Desulfurobacterium sp. TC5-1: one gene and its partners. The protein of the gene in region 3 interacts with the protein of the main gene of each other region in a pairwise test. Links are inferred from orthologs where the notes say so. Each region holds a gene or a part of one and is shown on either strand. Other genes may lie near its edges. The genes, in order: acpP, secA and H153_RS09515.

Region 1 (2,929 bases), on a different replicon or contig from region 3:
ATCTATTCCTCACTGGAAAACCTCTCATAAAGAGGTAAAGGACGGTGATGTTGTTATTGTTGATTTCGGTTCAATTTTCGGCGGCTATCTTTCAGACATAACAAGAACTTTTCTTATAGGAAACGTTTCTTACGAACTTAAAAAGATTTACAATATAACCCTTGAAGCTCAATTAAAAGGAATAGAAGCAGCAAAATCGGGCATGCCCTGCCGCGAAGTTGATAAAATAGTAAGAGATTTCATCACTGAAAAGGGATACGGTGACTACTTTGTCCACGGTACGGGACACGGAATAGGCGTTGAAATCCACGAAGCACCAACGTTAAGCCCGAAATCAAATGAGATTTTAAAGAAAAACAGCGTTGTAACGGTAGAACCGGGTATATACATACCCGAACTTGGCGGCGTAAGAATTGAAGATGATGTTTTAGTAAGAGAGGACGGAGGTTATTCACTTATAACCCTTCAAAAGTAATAGGGAGGTTTTAATGGCAAAAAGCATCGATTTAAGCGGTAAAGTTGCCCTCGTAACAGGCGGCACAAGAGGTATAGGAAGGGCAATAGCTGTTGCTCTTAAAAGTGCAGGTGCAATAGTCTATATCACGGGAACAAACGAAGAGAGAACAAAGCAAGCCGCAGAAGAGATAGGCGTAAACGGCGTGAAGATGAATGTCTGCGACAGAGAAGAGGTCAAAAAAGTTGTTTCAGAGATAGCGGAAAAAGAGGGAAAAATAGACATTCTCATAAACAACGCCGGCATTACAAGGGACACCCTTTTTATGAGAATGAAGGATGAAGATTGGGATGCAGTAATAGAAACAAACCTCACAGGCATCTACAATGTAACAAGGCAGGTAGTCCCCCTTATGATGAAAAAGAAAACCGGCTCCATCGTCAACATCTCCTCTGTCGTTGGATTCACAGGAAACCCGGGACAGGTTAACTACTCATCTACAAAAGCAGCACTTGTTGGATTTACGAAATCCTTGGCAAAAGAAGTTGCATCTCGGGGAATCCGCGTAAACGCCGTAGCACCGGGATACATAACAACAGACATGACGCAGAAAATACCGGAAAAGGTAAAAGATGCCCTAATAAAGTCCATACCTATGCGCAGAGAAGGTGAACCATCAGAGGTTGCAGACGCCGTCCTATTTTTAGTGTCAGACATGGCGTCATACATCACAGGCACCACAATTCACGTCAACGGTGGACTTTTCTAAAGTTAGGAATATAATTTCCACTATCAACTATTTAAGGAGGTTGGCATGGCAGAAAACATCGAAGAAAAGGTGAAAGAACTTATCGCCGATAGACTTGGAGTTGATCCCGAAGAAGTAACTCCAGATGCTTCTTTTGTAGAAGACCTCGGCGCAGACTCTCTTGACACAGTTGAGCTCGTTATGGCTCTTGAGGAAGAGTTCGGAATTGAAATTCCTGACGAAGACGCTGAAAAGATTCAAACAGTTGGCGACGCCATCGAATACATCAAAAACCACACCTAAAAGTACTCATCTTTTCAAAATTTAAGGGGGGAAATCCCCCCTCCTAACAAAAACCTGCCGAAATCCCATCTTTCTCTTTAAACCATCAGAACTTATTCGTAAAAGCATTCAAAAAAGTTTACAATTTCATATAAAGTCTATAATTTTCCCCTAAAACTCATCACTATAAGGAGCGTGATGGACGTACTTGTAAGGGACATTTATAAAATGCCGGCAGGGCAGGAGTTTAAGGGCTTTTTTATAATAGAGAGCGCCGAGATCAAAAAGCACCGAACGGGCGAACCATACTTGAGACTTATCGTTTCTGACAGGACAGGAACTCTTCCAATTCTCTGGTGGAAGCCGCCAAAGGATGCAGACCTCACAATTTTCAAAAAAGGTGACGTCGTTTTTATTGAAGCTTACGTTGAACTTTTTCAGGGAAACGTCCAGCCAAAGATAAAATTTATGCGCCACGCAGAAAAAGCCGAATTTAAGAGAGAAAAATTTATAAAGGTAAGCAGGTTTGACGTTGAAGAACAGTTTACAAAGCTGCTTGAAATTATTGAAACGATAGAAAATCCATACCTGAAAAAACTTCTTGAACTCATATTCTACGACGATGAGATTGCATCAGCATTTATGAAAGCACCAGGTGGAAAGTTCATCCATCATGCCTCCATCGGTGGTCTTTTAGAACACACTTTAGGGGTTGTTGAAATATGCGAAGTCGTGGCAAAAAGGTATAAAAGCATAGACAGAGATCTCCTCATTACTGCTGCAATACTTCATGACATAGGAAAGATAGACGAATACAGCATGGACGTAGCAATTGATAGAACAGACGAAGGAATACTCTTAGGCCACATTTTCACGGGAAGCGAACTAATCTCTAAAAAAATTGATGAAATAGAAGGATTTCCTAAAACCTTAAAAGTAAAACTGCTCCACTGCATCCTTTCCCACCACGGTGAGTACGAATTCGGTTCACCAAAAAAACCAAAAACACTCGAGGCGGTAGCTCTCCACTATGCGGACGCCCTCGATTCTAAAGTCAAAGGATACGAAGAGCACATAGAGAGAGAGCTTGGTGAAGGAAAGGGATGGACAAAGAGACACTTTGCCTATGAAGTTCCTATCTACTTTGACGGGGAGATTAGCTATGAGTGAGAAAAAACTTACATACAAGGACGCTGGCGTTGATATTGAAGCTGGAGACGCACTCGTTGAGAGGATAAAACCTTTCGCGAAAAAAACGTTTGACAGTAACGTACTTGCCGGAATAGGCGGTTTTGGTGCAGGATATCTTATACCTGAAGGTTACAAAAAACCCGTTTTAGTTTCCGGAACAGACGGTGTTGGAACAAAACTTAAAGTTGCCCAGATGGCAAACGTTCACGATACTGTTGGAATTGACCTTGTAGCAATGTGCGTTAACGACATAT
Region 2 (3,286 bases), 910 kb from region 3 along the record:
TTTCCCGCCGTTCCATCCAAATATTTTGACACTTTCCACTTATTGGTGTATCTTTAAATCGCCATGAAAAAGTTCAGAATTAATACGATTATAGTTGGATTTATCTTTTTGACCGTTTTTACCTGCGGAGAAGCGCCGGTAGAGGTTTTTTCGCCAGTTGGCTCTTCTGTAGAAACGGTTGCTGTTGTTAGCATTAAAAAAGAAATTGAACTTAGATTAGAAAAGATATCTTTCTTTTCCGCCTCAAAACGTTCCAAGCATGAAACAGATTCCATTTATACCTTTTCTGAAAATTCGCCGTTATTTTTCTGTTCTTTCACGAAAAGAGCTCTCCCGCCTCGTGCGTCACCTCTTATTTAAATTCATATGCTATTTTCATCTTTTCAATCACCTGCGATAAATTTAGAAAAAATCAGGAGGTCTTAAATGATAGATATTGTTCTTACGAAGCTTTTTGGCAGTAAAAACGAAAGAGCAGTTAAAAAAATGAAGCCGATTGTCGAGAAAATAAATGCGCTGGAACCTGAGTTTGAGAAGAAGAGTAAAGAAGAGCTTCAAGCCCTCACGGCTAAATGGAAGGAAGAACTTTCCAAGATAAAGGATGTAAAAGAACAGTTTAAATACATGGACAGGATTCTGCCTGAGGCTTTTGCAGCCGTTCGTGAAGCTGCAAAGAGAACTCTTGGAATGAGGCACTACGATGTACAGCTTATAGGTGGTATGGTTCTTCATCAGGGGAAAGTTGCTGAGATGAAGACCGGTGAAGGTAAAACGTTGGTGGCAACGCTTCCCGTTTATCTTAACGCACTTGCAGGAAAGGGTGTTCACGTTGTTACCGTTAACGATTACCTCGCCAAGAGGGATGCAGAGTGGATGGGTCCTGTCTATAACTACCTTGGCATAACTGTTGGTTATCTTCAGAACAGCATGGAAAAGCCGGAAAGAAAAGAGATGTATTTAAGGGATGTAACATACGGAACCAACAGTGAATTTGGATTTGATTACCTCCGTGACAACATGGCGTTTTCAAAGGATGAAAGGGTTCAGAGAGAGCTTTTCTACGCGATAGTTGACGAAGCCGATTCTATTTTGATTGACGAAGCAAGAACGCCGCTAATTATCTCTGGTCCTTCAGAGGAAAATGTTGATATCTACTACATTGCCGATTCTATCGTTAGACAGCTTAAAAAAGAGAAGCACTTTACCGTTGATGAAAAGAACAAAACTGCTGTTTTAACAGATGAGGGGATAAGAGAAGTTGAAAAAATTGTTACGAAAATGACGGGTATAAAAGATTTTAATCTCTATGATCCTAAATTTGCTGACCTGCTCCACGGAATTATACAGTCTCTGAGGGCTCACCACCTTTTTAAAAAGGATGTTGATTACGTTGTAAAAGATGGCAAGGTAATTATCGTAGATGAATTCACAGGGAGGATAATGCCGGGAAGACGCTGGAGTGACGGTCTCCATCAGGCTGTAGAGGCAAAAGAGAAGGTTAAGATAGAGGCTGAAAACCAGACACTTGCAACGATAACGATTCAGAATTACTTCCGTCTCTACAAAAAGCTTGCTGGAATGACCGGTACAGCGGAAACGGAAGCGGCAGAACTGAAAGAGATTTACGGACTTGATGTTGTTGTTATTCCTACCAATAAACCGGTTATAAGAATAGACCATCCAGACGTTATCTATAAAACAATGAAGGCAAAGTACGATGCTGTTGTTAAGGAGATAGAGAAAAACTACAAAAGGGGAAGACCTGTTCTTGTTGGAACAAACTCTATTGAAGCTTCAGAATATCTATCCATGCTTTTAAAGAAAAAAGGAATTCCACACAACGTTCTTAACGCTAAATATCATGAGAGGGAAGCGGAGATTGTTGCCCAGGCTGGGAGGCTTGGTGCTGTTACGATAGCAACAAACATGGCTGGTCGTGGAACGGACATTCTTCTTGGTGGCAATCCTGAATATATGGCCAGGCAGGAACTTAAGAAGAGGGGAATAACGCCGGAAAAGGTAGGTGAAGAAAAGTACGAGGAACTTCTTAAAGAGGAAACGGAAAAGTTTAAGAAGATAACGGAAGAAGAAAAGAAAAAGGTTATAGAGCTTGGCGGCCTTTACATCATAGGAACTGAAAGAAACGAGGCCCGTCGTATAGACAATCAGTTGAGAGGTCGTGCAGGGAGACAGGGGGACCCCGGAGAATCAAGATTTTTCCTCTCTCTTGAAGATGATCTTTTGAGACTTTTCGGTTCTGACAGAATTAAGAAGTTAATGGAAATGATGAACGTTCCGGATGACGAGCCAATAACACACAAGATGGTTTCAAAAGCCCTTGAAAATGCACAGAAAAGGGTTGAGGACCAGAACTTCCAGATAAGAAAGAGACTTTTAGAGTACGATGAGGTTTACAACGTTCAGAGAAAGGTAATTTATGAGCAGAGGAATAAACTGCTTGATGGAGAAAACTTTAAAGAGGATATTCTCTACATGATTGAAGAGGTTGTTTGGAAGCTTATAGACCTTTATGCTCCGGAAAATATTATTCCTGATGAATGGGATTTCGAAGGATTGAAGAGGGCATTAGAACTTCGTTTCGGTCTTGAGTTTGATATCCCTTCGTCGTTTAAAGAACTTATGGAGATGAAAGTTGAAGGTGCGGTTGATGAGAGAGATAAACTATTCCATCTCATTTACGATAGACTTGTAAAGGAGTATGAAGAAAAGGAAAAACTCATAGGAAGCCAGCAGTTGAGAGAGATAGAGCGTCTCATTATGCTTCAGACACTTGATCACTACTGGAGACAGCACTTGAGAGCGTTAGACCACATAAAAGAGAGTATTGGCTGGAGGGGTTACGCTCAGAAAGATCCAATTGTTGAGTTTAAGAAGGAGGCGTTTATACTGTTTGAGGAACTTATTTCCAGAATAGAAGATGCAACGGTTGACGGTATATTTAACTATTTTAAATATGTTGAAAGCCAGATAGAAGAAAGTGGAAATAAGGCCTGAGGCTTAAAAGGTTTCAGGCCTTTACAAATCTGTTAATTTATGTTATGGTAATGTGGGTTAAGGGAGGGAAAATGGTGAGGAAGTTGTTAATTGCTGTAGCTTTATGCGTTCTGCCGGTAACTGCAAGGGCAGATTTATATGTTGTTAGAAGAGGCGATTCCCTCTACAAAATAGCCCGCAAATACCATACAACTGTTGAGACAATAAGACGCCTGAATGGTATAAGAGGAAAACTTTTAAGGCCCGGCCAGCGTTTAATTGTTCCCGGTAG
Region 3 (2,869 bases):
AAAAAGGCCTTTAACCTGACAGCCCACTATGATGCTGTAATAACAGAATACCTATTTTCCGTAAACGAAAAAGGTAAAAAGAACACTGAGCCGCCAGAATTCAGAAATCCACTAACAATCACATTTGAAAAAATTCAGGATTTAAGATACGGTGAAAATCCACATCAGAGAGCAGCATTTTACAGAGAGATATTTAACGAAGAACCCTGCGTAACAAACGCAGAAAAGATACACGGAGCGAAAGAACTTTCCTTTAACAACATCTACGACATAGACGGTGCGTTCAATTTAGTATTGGAGTTTGACCCCGAAAAAGACGGCATCGCCTGCGCAATAATAAAACATGCCAACCCCTGCGGAATGGCTATAGGAAAAACACCTGAAGAGGCATATGAAAAAGCACTTAAAGTTGACCCGGTTTCCGCCTTTGGTGGTATCATAGCGTTTAACGCGACTGTTAACGAAGAGGTAGCTAAACTTATAGTTCAAAGATTTTATGAATGCATAATAGCACCGGAGTACTCTGAAAATGCCCTTGAAATACTAAAAACGAAAAAGAACTTAAGGGTGCTTACAACAAACGGCCTTAAAAATCTTACCCTGCGGGGTGAGAACTCACCGTTTGACTACAGGAAAGTTGTTGGCGGAATGCTGGTACAGGATAGGGACCTCATCACAGTAGTACCGGAAAAGCTAAAAGTCGTAACAGAAAGAAAACCTACGGAAAGAGAGTGGAAAGACCTTCTCTTTGCATTTAAAGTAGTAAAATGGGTAAAGTCAAACTCTGTAGTTTACGCCAAAGACGGCGTTGCCATAGGAATAGGTGTAGGACAGACATCCCGCGTTGACGCTGCAAAATGTGCTGCTCTAAAAGCAAAAGAGATGGGACTTGACATGGAAGGATGCGTCCTCGCAAGTGAAGCTTTCTTCCCATTTAGAGACAGTGTTGACGAAGCTGCAAAGGTTGGTGTGAAGGCCATTATACAGCCGGGCGGTTCAATAAGAGACAATGAAGTAATAGAAGCGGCAAACGAACACGGAATGGCAATGGTATTTACAGGGATAAGACACTTTAGACATTAAGGGGGAAAGGATGGCAGAAGAGCAAAAACAGCAACAACAGCAGGTAATCGTAGGGACCATGCAATACAGGGTAACGATGGGTGAAACGGATGCATACGGTGTAATGTACTACGCCAATTACTTCCATCTTTTTGAAAGAGGAAGAACAGAGCTTTTCAGAGCTTTAGGTATTGAATATAGACAGATACTTCAGCAGAGACAAATTTTAATGCCTGTTGTTGAAACCGCCTGCAGATACATGGCCCCTATTGTTTACGACGACCTAATAACAATAGAAACGGCCATCACAAACATAGAGTCAAGAGGCATAAGGTTTGACTACAGAATAATAAGAGACGAAGCTGTACTTGCGGTTGGATTCACACAGCACATATTTATAGACCCGCAGGGAAGACCTGTAAGTTTTGGAAAGGAAGTTTTAGAGCAACTCAAAGCCAAAGGCCTCATACAGGAACAGCCACAGGAAGCAAAACCACCTGAAAGCGAGGAAGAGGTCCAGGAAAAGCTCAAAAAGTTTGTAATAGAAAAAATTCAGAAACCTGAAGAGAACAACTAACAATCAGGAGGGGCCTATGCCCCCCTTCCTTCTTCGGAGAAACGATGAAAAAGAGAAGCATAAAAGAAATTTTAGAGAGACGGAAGAAAAAGATAGATCACTCAAACGAAGTTCTAATAGGCAAAATCGTTGGAGCTCATGGGATAAAAGGTGATGTAAAAATTAAACCCGAATCTGACATTTTTGAGAGACAGATATCTCACGTTAAAACACTTTCTGGATACAGAGGAACGGCGAAAAAAAACCTTACAATTGAATCAATTAAGCCTTACAAAAACATATTCATAGCAAAGTTCAAAGAGATAGAAGACAGAAATCAAGCAGAATCTGCGATAAATACAGAACTTTACATAAAAAAAGAAGATACAGCACCTTTAGAAAGCAATGAATTCTTCTTCGAAGATCTGATTGGTTGTACAGTAGTAACAGAAGAGAAAAGCACTGTAGGAAAGGTGAAAGAAATAATGGAAATGCCGGCAAGCCACATACTTGTAGTAGAAAAGGAAGATGGGAAAGAAGCCCTTATACCGTTCATAGATGAATTTGTAAAAGATATAAACGTAAAAGAAAAAATAATCACAATAAAACCAATAGAGGGCCTCATCTAATGCCTTCTTTTGATGTTTTAACCGTCCTTCCGGGACTGTTTTCAGGCTTTCTCACAGAAGGCGTTATAGGAAGAGCCATAAAGTCGGGAAAGATCAGCGTAAAAATTCACAATTTGAGAGATTTCACAACAGACAGGCACAGAGTGGTTGATGATGTTCCTTACGGCGGTGGACCCGGCATGGTTTTAAAACCGGAACCTATATTTCGGGCGTTTGATCACATCTGCGAAGAGAGGGGAAAAAAACCGTACGTAATTTTAACTGAACCCTGGGGAGAAACTTTTACACAGAAAAAAGCCATTGAATTATCAAAAAAAGAGAACATACTCATAATATGTGGAAGGTACGAAGGCGTCGATGAGAGAGTGAAAGCGATAGTAGATGAAGAGATATCAATAGGAAACTATGTTTTAACAGGCGGGGAACTTCCAGGCATGGTAATAATGGACGCCGTTATAAGACTAATACCCGGTGTTCTCGGCAGCAGAGAATCTCTTGAAGCAGACTCCTTCAGTGACAGAGGCCTTATGGGATATCCAAACTACACAAGACCTGCAGAATATAGAGGAATGAAGGTTCCAGAAATCCTTTTATCAGGGCACCATAAAAAGATAGAACTGTG

What was found.
Region 1: the proteins of H153_RS09515 (region 3) and acpP interact in binary tests that used the Escherichia coli proteins (3 or more experiments, as listed by UniProt). The link is inferred for Desulfurobacterium sp. TC5-1 from one-to-one orthologs.
Region 2: the proteins of H153_RS09515 (region 3) and secA interact in binary tests that used the Escherichia coli proteins (3 or more experiments, as listed by UniProt). The link is inferred for Desulfurobacterium sp. TC5-1 from one-to-one orthologs.

The regions. Positions count from the first base shown.
Region 1 is NZ_ATXC01000002.1:166,778-169,706, forward strand. What follows is about bases 120-2,886. They hold acpP (acyl carrier protein), read left to right. Parts: upstream 120-1,268; coding sequence 1,269-1,505; downstream 1,506-2,886. Other genes in these bases: H153_RS0108490 (aminopeptidase P family protein), read left to right, coding at 120-475; fabG (3-oxoacyl-[acyl-carrier-protein] reductase), read left to right, coding at 489-1,223; H153_RS0108505 (HD domain-containing protein), read left to right, coding at 1,683-2,654; purM (phosphoribosylformylglycinamidine cyclo-ligase), read left to right, coding at 2,647-2,886. Also shown: more of H153_RS0108490, read left to right, coding at 1-119; more of purM, read left to right, coding at 2,887-2,929. UniProt on the Escherichia coli protein: Carrier of the growing fatty acid chain in fatty acid biosynthesis.
Region 2 is NZ_ATXC01000001.1:359,527-362,812, forward strand. What follows is about bases 97-3,220. They hold secA (preprotein translocase subunit SecA), read left to right. Parts: upstream 97-426; coding sequence 427-3,015; downstream 3,016-3,220. Other genes in these bases: H153_RS0101825 (hypothetical protein), read left to right, coding at 97-360; H153_RS0101835 (C40 family peptidase), read left to right, coding at 3,087-3,220. In the rest of the region: more of H153_RS0101825, read left to right, coding at 64-96; more of H153_RS0101835, read left to right, coding at 3,221-3,286. UniProt on the Escherichia coli protein: Required for protein export, interacts with the SecYEG preprotein conducting channel.
Region 3 is NZ_ATXC01000001.1:1,268,859-1,271,727, forward strand. Bases 160-2,866 are described here. They hold H153_RS09515 (thioesterase family protein), read left to right. Parts: upstream 160-1,093; coding sequence 1,094-1,639; downstream 1,640-2,866. Other genes in these bases: purH (bifunctional phosphoribosylaminoimidazolecarboxamide formyltransferase/IMP cyclohydrolase), read left to right, coding at 160-1,083; rimM (ribosome maturation factor RimM), read left to right, coding at 1,684-2,247; trmD (tRNA (guanosine(37)-N1)-methyltransferase TrmD), read left to right, coding at 2,247-2,866. Also shown: more of purH, read left to right, coding at 1-159; more of trmD, read left to right, coding at 2,867-2,869.